Linked DNA regions of Fodinicurvata sp. EGI_FJ10296. The protein of the gene in region 1 interacts with the protein of each later gene in a pairwise test. Links are inferred from orthologs where the notes say so. Each region holds a gene or a part of one and is shown on either strand. Other genes may lie near its edges.

Evidence for each region.
Region 2: the proteins of parE (region 1) and ABZ728_RS04675 interact in binary tests that used the Escherichia coli proteins (3 or more experiments, as listed by UniProt). The link is inferred for Fodinicurvata sp. EGI_FJ10296 from one-to-one orthologs.

The regions. Positions count from the first base shown.
Region 1 is NZ_JBFCVL010000002.1:15,364-21,355, forward strand. What follows is about bases 1-2,969. They hold parE (DNA topoisomerase IV subunit B), read left to right. Parts: upstream 1-478; coding sequence 479-2,461; downstream 2,462-2,969. Other genes in these bases: ABZ728_RS03485 (acyl-CoA thioesterase), read right to left, coding at 1-362; ABZ728_RS03495 (alpha/beta fold hydrolase), read right to left, coding at 2,486-2,969. In the rest of the region: more of ABZ728_RS03495, read right to left, coding at 2,970-3,190; ABZ728_RS03500 (isochorismatase family protein), read right to left, coding at 3,187-3,735; ABZ728_RS03505 (DEAD/DEAH box helicase), read left to right, coding at 4,089-5,783; ABZ728_RS03510 (LPS assembly protein LptD), read left to right, coding at 5,967-5,992. UniProt on the Escherichia coli protein: Topoisomerase IV is essential for chromosome segregation; it is the principal protein responsible for decatenating newly replicated chromosomes. It relaxes supercoiled DNA.
Region 2 is NZ_JBFCVL010000002.1:260,688-266,535, reverse strand. What follows is about bases 3,024-5,848. They hold ABZ728_RS04675 (dihydroxyacetone kinase subunit DhaK), read left to right. Parts: upstream 3,024-3,849; coding sequence 3,850-4,848; downstream 4,849-5,848. Other genes in these bases: ABZ728_RS04665 (class II aldolase/adducin family protein), read right to left, coding at 5,526-5,848; ABZ728_RS04670 (dihydroxyacetone kinase subunit L), read left to right, coding at 4,854-5,483; ABZ728_RS04680 (sugar-binding domain-containing protein), read left to right, coding at 3,024-3,575. Also shown: ABZ728_RS04690 (thiamine pyrophosphate-dependent dehydrogenase E1 component subunit alpha), read right to left, coding at 1-821; ABZ728_RS04685 (FGGY-family carbohydrate kinase), read right to left, coding at 818-2,350; more of ABZ728_RS04680, read left to right, coding at 2,520-3,023. UniProt on the Escherichia coli protein: Dihydroxyacetone binding subunit of the dihydroxyacetone kinase, which is responsible for the phosphoenolpyruvate (PEP)-dependent phosphorylation of dihydroxyacetone via a phosphoryl group transfer from DhaL-ATP.

The DNA.
Region 1 (5,992 bases):
GTGAACATCCCCTCGGTCACCTGTACGAGGTTCTGGCCGCCGCGCCGCCGGGCATAGGTCTGCACCTTGATCCGCATCGACGTCCGACCTTCGTTTTCGAGCGAGGCATAGCAACTGACAAGGTCGCCGACGAATACCGGCTGCATGAATGTCATCGCGTCGATGGCGACCGTGGCAACCCGGCCTCCGGCGCGCTCGTAAGCGATGACGCTGCCGGCGATGTCCATTTGCGACAGCAACCATCCGCCGAAGATATCGCCGTTCGGATTCGTGTCGGCCGGCATGGCTATGGTTCGTAATGCGACCTCGCCAGCCGGCGGAGCCGCCACTTCCAAACGCGCCGTTTCAAGATCGCTGGTCATGATCGTCCCTTTTCATCGGCGATTAACGATGTCTGCCACAGCGTATCAACTCTTTCACCACCGCTGCTAATGCTATATCCGACACGGCTATGACGAAGAGCGATCGAGCAGACCCCATGAACGACGACCTGTTCCAGCCACAAGACGGCACGACCGGCAATTACGGTGCCCAGGACATCGAGGTCCTGGAGGGTCTGGAGCCCGTCCGCCGCCGGCCGGGCATGTATATCGGGGGTACCGACGACCGCGCACTCCACCACCTCGTCGCCGAGGTGCTGGACAACGCGATGGACGAGGCCGTTGCCGGCCATGCGACATGGATCGAGATGGCCATGCAGGAGGACGGATCCGTCACCGTTCGGGACAACGGGCGTGGCATTCCGGTCGACGACCATCCGAAGTTCCCCGGCGTCTCGGCGCTGCAGGTGATCATGACCACCCTTCATTCCGGCGGCAAATTCTCCAACAAGGTATACGCCACCTCGGGAGGCCTGCATGGTGTCGGGCTGTCGGTCGTCAATGCCCTGTCCAGTCGTCTGACGGTCGAGGTTGCTCGGGATCGGACCCTCTGGGCACAGGAGTATTCGCAAGGCGCGCCCCTCGGCGCACTGGAGAATCGCGGCCATACCCAGAATCGTCGCGGGACGGCGATAACATTTCTGCCCGATCCCGAGATATTCGGCGATGCCGCCCGATTGCGGGCGGATCGGCTGTTTCGCATGGCCCGGTCAAAGGCCTATCTCTATCGCGGCGTCGAGCTGCGCTGGACATGCCCGCCATCGCTGATTGCACCGGATACTGGCGTGCCGGAAGATGCGGTACTGCATTTTCCGAACGGGCTCGCGGATTTCCTTGCGACGGCATTGGACGGGCGGGAAACGACAACGCAGGCGTCATTCGCAGGCGTGGCCAAATTGGCCGATGCCGGCGCACGGGTGGAATGGGCGATTGCCTGGCCGGAGGATGACGAAGGCTTCGTTCATTCCTATTGCAACACGGTGCCGACCGCCCAGGGCGGCACTCACGAGGTCGGGCTGCGCAACGGTCTGCTGAAAAGCATCAAGGCCCACGCGGATATGGCCGGCAACAAGCGTGGTGCGTCGGTCACGGCCGAAGACATAACAGCCGGCGCCGCAATCCTGTTGTCCGTGTTCATTTCCAATCCGCAATTCCAGGGGCAGACCAAGGAAAAACTGGCCACTCCGGAAGCGACCAGGATTGTAGAGACAGCCATCAAGGACCGTTTCGACCATTGGCTGTCCGCCGACACGGCATCCGCCTCAAAGCTGCTGGAACGCTTCGTGGAGCGGGCTGACGAGCGGGCGCGGCGGCGCAAGGAACGGGAAACGACACGGAAAACCGCGACGCGCAAGACAAGATTGCCCGGCAAGCTGTCCGACTGCTCCCGCACCGATCGCCGCAATACAGAAGTATTTCTGGTCGAGGGCGATAGCGCCGGCGGCTCCGCCAAAGCCGCACGGGATCGACAGACTCAGGCCGTCCTTCCCTTGCGCGGCAAAATCCTGAATGTCGCCAGCGCGTCCGCCGACAAGATGTCCGGCAACCAGGAGATCAGTGACCTGGTTCAGGCGTTGGGCTGCGGCACCCGGCGCGACTACGACGGCGCCCGGCTGCGCTACGACCGCGTCATCATCATGACTGACGCCGATGTCGATGGCGCTCACATCGCCTCGCTGCTGATGACGTTCTTTTACAAGGAAATGCGGGGACTGATCAGCGACGGCCGACTCTTCCTGGCCCAGCCTCCGCTGTACCGCCTGCAGGCCGGCGGCACATCGGTCTATTGCCGGGACGATGCCCATAAGGACGAGGTCATGCGCACGACCTTCAAGGGCCGGTCGAAAGTTGAAATCAGCCGATTCAAAGGACTGGGTGAAATGCCGCCCGCCCAGCTCCGCGACACGACGATGGATCCGGCCAAGCGCCAACTGTGGCAGGTGACGATCCCGGATCGTGCGGAGCCCGAAGAAAGTGCCGCCACCGCCGGGCTGGTCGAACAGTTGATGGGCCGCAAGCCCGAGTTACGCTTCCGCTATATCCAGGAACACGCCCCCTCGGTGCGCGATCTCGACGTTTGATCCGGACTCTAAGCCGGCACCGGCCTATCTGTTAAGCAGCCAATCGCGCATGAGGGCGGTGGTCGCCTGGGGTCGCTCCATCGACGACAGGTGGCCGCAATCCTCGATGACGACCAACCGCCCGCGCGGCAGCAAAGATGCGCTTTCCTCTGATATCTCCAGGGGCGTTATGGCATCCTGACGGCCGCAGACGACCAATGTCGGACAGGATATCCCCTCCAGGGTGTCGCGGCTGTCGCGCCGGTTCATAATGGCGGTCTGCTGACGGGCAAACGCATCCCTGCCCACGGCTTCGGCCATTGCCATGATCTCGTCGACCAGGGGCGAATCCGACAACCGGTCCTCGTGCACCAGAAGCGGCAAAAGCTGCGGCGTCACGCCCTTGAAGCGGCCGGTCTCGGCAAGCTTAAGCAGCGAGCGACGGCGTTGCTGCTGTTCGGCCGTATCAGGCCGAGCCGAAGTATCGAGCAAAGCGAGCCTTTCCACGCGCTCGGGAGCCTGGCGCATGATTTCCAGCGCTACATAGCCGCCCATTGACAACCCGGCGAGCGAAAAACTCTCCGGTGCGCCATCCAGCACTCCCGCCGCCATGGTGGCAATACTGTCACCGCCTGTCAGGTCTGCGACATGGCAATCGGCGGCATCCGCCAGGTGGCGGCACTGATGGGCGAAAAGGCGGGCGTTGCAAAGGAGGCCGGGCAATAGCACGAGTTGGGGCTTGTCAGTCACTTGATTACCTTGATGATGTCTCGAAAAATGTCGGTTCCCGCCCGGCGCATCCATTCGAAGAGGACCATTTCCGTCGTCACGATATCGATACCCGCGCGGTCCATGCGCATCATCGCCCGCCGCCGGTCGCTCTCGCGCCGCGACCCGCACGCGTCTTCGACGATGATCGGCCGACACCCCTCCATCGACGCGAGACCGAATGCCGTCTGCAGTACACAGACGTGACTTTCGGTGCCGCAAACGACGATGTCCGGTCGGCCATGACTGTCGAGCGCGGCGCGGAGTTCCGGTTCGGCCGTGGCATCGAACGACCTTTTCGAGATCGTTGTCGCGTTTCCGATGCTAGAACGGATCGCGGTAACCGTCGCGCCGAGGCCTTCGGGATACTGTTCGGTGACGATAATCGGAATCTGAAGACGTTGCGCACCGAGAACCAGCTTCACGACCGACGAAACCACACGATCCAGGCCGTCGATTGCCGGAGCCAGACGTTCCTGAATGTCTACAATCACAATGACCGATCGTTCGGCGCTCAGCAGAGGCATGCGGCATTCCCGGCCGGTTCTGACCAACACCGGATAGCATTCCTCCGAAAGCCCGTCCACAATGTACCTCACTACCCCATGCCCAATGACTTCGGCATTGCAGCACCGATCTCCACAATTCCGGCTCCCCGATGATGGCCAGGCGCAGCAGCGTCGCGGCCATCGTCATTGACACCGGCAATAGCCATCTTCATAAGGACTCGCGACAACAGAGGCGGTGCCGGACGCAGCAACTGACCCTCTTCGGGCCACGAGCGTCCACACGACGATCCTTCCAGCCGCACGGCGCGCAAATGGCGTTACGTCGCGACGGGCCGAAGCCGTTAAGATCGAGAGGTAAGATACTCAAGGACATGCGTTTTGCGGATCTGGGGCTGAAGCCCGAAATACTCCGCGCCATCGAGGAAGTCGGCTATACGACGCCGACACCCATTCAGGCGCAAGCGATTCCGATCGTGCTGCAGCAGCGCGACATACTCGGTGTTGCTCAAACCGGAACCGGAAAGACGGCCGGTTTCACTCTCCCCATGATCGAAATACTGGCCAATGGTCGCGCCAGAGCAAGAATGCCACGATCGGTAATCCTGGAGCCGACTCGGGAACTGGCCGCTCAGGTCGCCGAAAATTTCGAACTCTACGGGAAATACGAGAAACTGTCCTATGCGCTGCTGATCGGCGGCGAGAGCCTCGACGACCAGATCAAGAAGCTCGATCGGGGTGTCGATGTCCTGATCGCGACTCCCGGACGGCTTCTTGACCTCTACAAGCGCGGCAAAGTGCTGCTGCCGGACGTCAAGATCCTCGTCATCGACGAAGCCGACCGCATGCTCGATATGGGCTTCATTCCGGATATCGAGGAAATCGTCTCGCATCTGCCGCCGATCCGCCAGACCCTGCTTTTTTCGGCGACCATGCCGAAGGAAATCCGTCGTCTGGCCGAACGCTTTCTGAGCAACCCCAAGCAGATCTCGGTCGAGCGCACGATCGCACCGGCGGCAAGCGTCGTTCAGCATGTCGCTTTCGTTGACAAGGCGGACAAGCGGGCCGCTCTGCGATCGATCCTTCGACAGGAAGACGTGCGCAACGCGTTGATATTCTGTAACCGCAAACGCGATGTGACCACCGTGTGCCGGTCGTTGAAAAAGCACGGTTTTGATGCCGGCGAGCTCCACGGCGATATGGCCCAGTCCGCACGCACTGAAACGCTTGAGAGGTTCAAGAACGACGAGGTCAAGCTGCTTGTATGCAGCGACGTCGCAGCGCGCGGTATCGACATTTCCGACCTGAGCCATGTCTTCAACTTCGATGTTCCGACATCCTCCGACGACTATATTCACCGCATCGGTCGAACCGGGCGCGCAGGCAAGAGCGGCCGGGCCTACAGTCTGGCGACGATCGAAGACGCCAAATACATCGCGAGCATCAGTAACCTGGAAGGCATCAGTCTGACCGCCGTCTCGGTACCCGACGTCGATACCGTGGCTGAAGATATCGAGACGTTCCTGTCGATGGCCTCTGATGACAGACATGGGGGCAAGAAGGGGCGTGGCCGTGCTTCCACCCCCGCAAGCGGCCGCGGGCAGCGCCGCGGCGCTGATGCCCAACCTGAGGCCAAACCTGAAAGCAGGAGCCGCAAAGACGCCGAAACTCAGGCGACGCCGGCGGATGCGGTTGATGCAGCGTCAGAGCAACCAGTTGACCAGCCAGAAACCCGGCAGGCTCCGACCGTCGACAGCGACTCGTCCAAACCTGCCGGCCGCAAGCGTTCCGGCCGAGGTCGATCGGGTCGGACCTCAAATGGTTCGGCCGATGCTCGAAAGTCCGAGCCGCGCGGCGGTGCCGAACCGGCAAGCGACAAGCAACGCATATCCGCCGCCGAGCAGCATGCCGATCCATCGGCCCAGGACGACGGTGCCGAGACCACTGGCGGCGCGGTTCGCCAGACCCGGCGACGCGACGAGGACGATTCCGTTGTCGGCATGGGGGATCATGTGCCGGCATTCCTTTTGCGGCCCGTCCCCAAGCTGAACAAGAAGGCCGGGAGCTGATTTTTCCCGGCCTGACCTTTGACTGTCCTGATTTATCCCGGGTCTGCGATCACCGGAGCAACAGTTGCTTTACGGCACGACCACGATGTTGACTTCGGCCAGCGCCCGGTAAATGGTCATGAAGCAGCCGGCGTTTCAGCGACTGCAGATAAGCGTCTCAACAGAATTTACGGACCTGCCTGAATGACGTACCGCGGTTGGTTTCTCAC
Region 2 (5,848 bases), 250 kb from region 1 along the record:
AGCGTTTGGCGTGTCCGGGCGAGGGGGTCGCGCTTGCGGCCGGTATCTTCTTCATCGGCCGAGCGATAAGGACTCTTGTCCATTCGGGCATGGCCGAAAAACCGATAGCAAGAGACCGACAGAAAGCCGGGCTTTCCGCCACGCGCCAGTTCCAGCAGATCGCTGGCGGCACGGTGGACGTCACCGACATCGTCGCCATCGACCATCATGGCTTCGAGACCGAATGCCTTGGCCCGGGCCGCGAAATCCGTGCTGCGGGTCGCCTGATCGATGCGCGTTCCCATGCCGTACTGGTTGTTGACGCAGCAGAACAGGACCGGCAGGTCCCAGAGCGCGGCCATATTCATGCTCTCGTACAGGATACCCTGCTGCATAGCGCCGTCGCCGAAAAAGGCGACCGATACGGCGCCCGTCTTGCGGATCTTGTAGCTGAGGCCGGCGCCGACCACGGTCGGTATGCCGCCGCCGACGATCGCGTTCGCGCCGAGATGCCCCAGCGTCATATCCGCGATATGCATCGAGCCGCCTTTGCCGGCACAGTAGCCGGAGTCCTTGCCGGCGATTTCGGCCATCATGCGGTTGGGATCAGCCCCGCGCGCAAGGAAAATGCCATGGCCGCGATGATGGGTCGTGAAACTGTCGCCGTCACGCATGGCAAGGCCAACGCCGGCTGCGGCGCCTTCCTCGCCAATGGAAAGATGCAGCATCGACCCGGCGGATTCTCCCCGGACGAACAGTTCTCCCACCCGTTCCTCGAACGACCGGATCCGGCGCATGGTTCGGTAGAGGTCGGGGTAGGGCGTGTTGCTGGTCTCACTCATGATGCGGCGTCACCTTTGCTTGTCGAAGACGCGACGGGCTCGTCGCGCAACGTTTTCATCAGCGGGTAAAGCTGTTCGTAGCGATCGAACAGTTCGGCATAGGCCGCTGCTTTGGAAGCGTCCGGCTCGATGGTCCGGTCGATGCGCACCATGGCGTCGATCGCTTGATCGATATCCGGATAAAAGCCCGCGCCTACGGCAGCCAGGATCGCGGAACCCAGTGCGGGGGCTTCGGCGAAGGCGGGCACCTTGACCGGAATTTGTGCAGTATCGGCGTGAATCTGCAGCCAGAGCGGCGAGCGTGTGGCCCCACCGGCAACGAAGATCTCGCTTGCGGTAAAACCCGCGCGGTCCATGGTCTGCAGGATCGACCGTGTGCCCAGGCAGATCCCTTCGATGATGGCGCGGAAAATGTGGGCGGGGCCGTGCGACAGCGACAGGCCTGTGATGGCCCCACGCGACAATGGGTCGGTATGCGGTGTGCGGTTGCCCTGGAAATGGTCCAGCACCATGACACCTTCGGCGCCCGGCGGCAGAGCCGCCGCCTCGGCGTTCAGGCGCTCCAGATCCACGTGATCGCCGGTCAACCGCTGATACCAGGCGATGATCGAGCCGGTCGATGTCTGGCCGCCTTCGATGATGTGGCGTCCGGGATAGACGGCGTCGGCATAACTCCCCCACAGACCCGGGGCAGACATCGGTTGGTCGGTGACGCCGAGTTGCAGATGCGACGAGCCGGTGATCATGGCCAACTGTCCGGGCTTTGCGACGCCCAGACCGATCATGCCGATGAAGGCATCCGCGCCGCCCTGTGCGACCACGACGGATTGCGGCAATCCCAGGTGATCGGCAGCTTCGGCGGTCAGCTTGCCCACCGGCGCACCGGGCGCGACGATCTCTTCCGGCCATTTATCGGCCAGAACATCGAGATCAAGAGCCTGCAGCAGCGTCGTCGGCCAGCCGCCGTGCCCGGTGCGATAGTGCCACCGCATCGCGACGTTATCGAGACTGGCGACGCGCCGCCCGGTCAGGTGCCGGATCATATAGTCCTGATACTCGCAGATGGTCGCCGCGCTGTTGAATACGTCCGGATCGTGGCGCTTCAGCCACAGCGCCTTGGGGATCATCCATTCCGACGATACCGGCCCCTGTCCCGCGCCGTTCAGCGCCAGAGCCGGATCGCCGGTCGCCAGCACGTCCTCTGCCTCGCGGGCCGCTCGCATATCCATCCACAAGATAGCCGGGCGGAGCGCGTGACCGTCAGCATCGAGGGCAACGACCGTGCAGGAAGTGGTGTCCAGGCCGAGCGCCGCGACGTCGCCAGCGTCAATTCCCGCGTCGGAAACTGCGCCGCGGACGGCTGTGCCCAAGGCGCGCCACCAGTCGCCGGGCGTCTGCTCGGCGCGGCCCGGTTTCGGAAATCGCGTTTCATAGGGCGCGGCGGCCGTGCCAATGCTTCTTCCGTCGAGCGTGAAAACATGGGCACGCAAGGATTCCGTGCCGCCGTCGACCCCGACTACGTATGGCATCCGCTACCTCCCGCGTTCGTTGCGCGCCGTGCCGGCGTCTTCTTCTCCACCCCTACCGCACCGCACACTCTATTGTGCACTGCGACAGATGTCATTGTATGTGACTTTTGTGATGACAGCACATTTGTATCATGGCAATACTTTTTTCATAAGGGAGGAAATGAAGCTGATGACCCTCGCGGGAGCATCTACTGGTATTGCGCTGACGCAGGAACTGAGCGGCCTGGCTGACGAGGCGCTGGCCGCGCGGTGCGCATGGCTCTACCATGTCGGCGAACTGAGTCAGGGGGAAGTGGCCTCGAAGCTCGGGGTTTCCCGGACGCGGGTCAATCGTCTGCTTCAGGAAGCGCGCAGTGACGGCCGCGTGTCGATCAGGATCGATCACGATGCCGCTCGGCTGTCGGCTGTCGAACAGGCAATCACCGATTCATTCAAACTCGACTTCTGTCTGACGACGCCGCCGATCGGCCTGGACGATCTCGATCTGAGCGACCCGAATCAACGCGCCGTTCAGGGGCGGATAGCGCGGCGGGCCGTCGGTGTGGCCGCCGCACGATTTTTCGAGGCCAAGCTGCGTCATACGCCCTCGCTAACGGTTGGCGTTGCCTGGGGACGGACCTGCATGGAAATGGCGGCAAATCTGGCCGGCCTCCGGGCGCCCGAGGCGCGGTTCGTTTCGCTTATGGGCTCGTTCGGCCGTCACGGCGGCGCATCGGCGTTCGAAGTTGTTCAGGGGCTTTCGGCCAGAACGGGCGGGCAGGGGTTCTTCCTTCCGGTCCCGTTCGTCGCCGACACGCCGTCGGATTGCCGGGTTCTCATGGCGCAGAGCGTCGTTCAGGAGACGCTTGGCGTCGCCCGCGAAGCCGACATCAATATCATTTCGGTTGGAGAACTCGATGAGCAGGCGCTCATCCGCCAACTCGACATGATCTCCGCAACGGATCTGAACGCGCTGCTCGGATCGGGTGCGGTCGCGGACACCGCAGGCCATTTTTTCGATTCCGACGGGCGTCTCGTTCACGATCACCCGCTGGACGGGCGGATGGTTGCCCTGCCGGCGGCGGAGGTCGGTCGTGTGCCAACGGTTCTACTGGCGGCCGGCGGCGAGAAGATCGCAGCGATCAGGGCGCTTTTGCTGTCGGGTCTGGTCGATGCGATGATCATCGACGGCGACACCGCGACGGTCCTGTCCGCCAGCACGCTGCCTGACCATACCAACCATTGAGGGCATTCTGGCGGGCCGTTCGGTCCCGGAAGACAATCGAGAATCGAATTGTTTTACACGATGCGTCAATTGCCGGTGGCCGGTGTATTTTCCGTCCGCGAGAGGCATTGAGCAAACCGATTTTGCGTATTGTGATCTCAAGATGTTGGATATAATGGTAGAGTAGATATTGGTAAGAACAGAGGGCATGTAGTATTCAGTACCCGCGCGGCAGTCGGTCTCCGGTCGCCGTGCATTTCGTCACGCCAGAATCCGCGGGAGGATTGCGTCCATCATGAAGAAGATACTCAACGACCCGTATTCCTATGTCGATCAGATGCTTGAAGGGCTGGTCGCCGCCCATCCCGAAACCTACCGGTTGACCGGCGATGGCGATCGTGTCGTGGCGCGTGCCTCCGGGCCGAAGGATGGCAAGGTCGGCATCGTTTCCGGCGGCGGCTCCGGGCATCTGCCCGTCTTCACCGGCTATGTCGGCCATGGCCTGCTCGATGCCTGTGCCATTGGCGATGTCTTTGCGTCGCCGTCTGTGGAACAGATGGCCGATGCCATTCGCGCGGCCAATGGCGGCGCCGGCGTGCTTCGCCTTTATGGGAACTATGGCGGCGACGTCATGAATTTCGATATGGCCGGCGATATGGTGGAGATGGAGGACATCCCGACGACGACGGCGTTGCTGACCGACGACGTGGCGTCCGCCGCACCGGCCGAAAAGGAAAAGCGGCGCGGCGTTGCCGGCATGGTCTATGCCTTCAAGATTGCCGGCGCCAAGGCCGAGACCGGCGCCGACCTGGAAGCCGTGACGGCGATCGCACAGAAAACGGCGGATAACTGCCGATCGATTGGTGCCGCGCTGACGCCCTGCACCGTACCCCAGGCCGGCAAGCCGACCTTCCAGATCGCGGATGACGAAATGGAAATGGGCATGGGCATACACGGCGAACCCGGCGTGTGGCGTGGCAAGCTGCGCACGGCCGACGAGATCGCTGAAGAACTGATGGATCGGCTGCTGGCGGATATGCCGGTTGCTTCCGGTGACCGGGTGTCGATCCTGGTCAATTCGCTGGGCGCGACCCCGGCGGAGGAGCTTTATATCCTCTATCGGATCGCAAAGAAGCGCCTGGAAGCCGAAGGCGCGACCATCGCCGTGCCGCTGGTCGGGCGTTATGCGACCTCGATGGAGATGGCCGGCGTCTCGTTCACGTTGTGCAAGCTCGATGGCGAGATGGAAGAGATGCTCAAGGCGCCTTGCGACTGCGCATTCTGGAAGGTGTGAGGCCGATGACTGCAACGGCAATAGCGCGCGGCACGCTCAAAACGGGGATCGGCCGGCTGACCATAGCCATGGAGGCCGATGCCGAGATGCTTAATGCCGCGGACGGCCAACTGGGCGACGGTGATCTGGGCGTCACAATGGTGCGGGGCATGCGCCTGGTGTCGGAAAAGGCTGACGACCTGCCGGATGACGTCGGCATGGCCCTGATGGCCTGCGCTCAGGCTTTCACCAAGACATCCGGGTCGAGCTACGGGACCTTGCTGGCGACCGGGCTGATGAACATGGCGAAAGCCACCAAGGGGCGCACGGACGTGCCGTGGCCCGAATTGGGCGACCTTGTCGGCGGCGCCCGTGACGCCATGATGCAGCGAGGCAAGGCGTCGCTGGGAGACAAGACGGTGCTCGATGCGCTGGATGCCATTGCGTCGGCGATTGCCGGCAAGGACGATCCGGCCGCCATCGGTGAGGCGGCGGTCGAGGCCGTGCAGACGACGCTGGACCGCTTCCGCGGCAAGGAAGCCAAGATCGGCCGCGCCCGAATATTCGCCGAACGCAGTGTCGGTCTGGACGATCCGGGCATGCTGGCGATGCAGCGGGTGGTGCTGGCTTTTGCCGGCAAGCACCCGGCCCAGTAGAGGTTTTGGGCCGGGCGGCGCCGTTGCCGCCCGGCGCGCTTCTCAGGCGCTGCGGTGCACCGGCATTTCGACCGCCGGCGCATCGCCTGGCTTCAGTTCACTGGCCTGCTTTCCATAGGATTTGAAGCGGGCCAGAACGCCGGTCATTTCCGCGTCGGAGAGGATGACGGGCTCGCCGAGTTGGCGGGCGACGAAATACTGCTTGGCCAAAGTCTCGACCTCTACCGCCCGCCAGAGGGCCTTGGCCAGGCTGTCGCCATAGCAGATCATGCCGTGATTGGCGAGCAGGCAGGCCGTGCGATCCTTCATGGCCGTGAGCATGGTTTCGGACAGCGCCTGGGTGCCGAAGGTCGCGTAATCGCTGC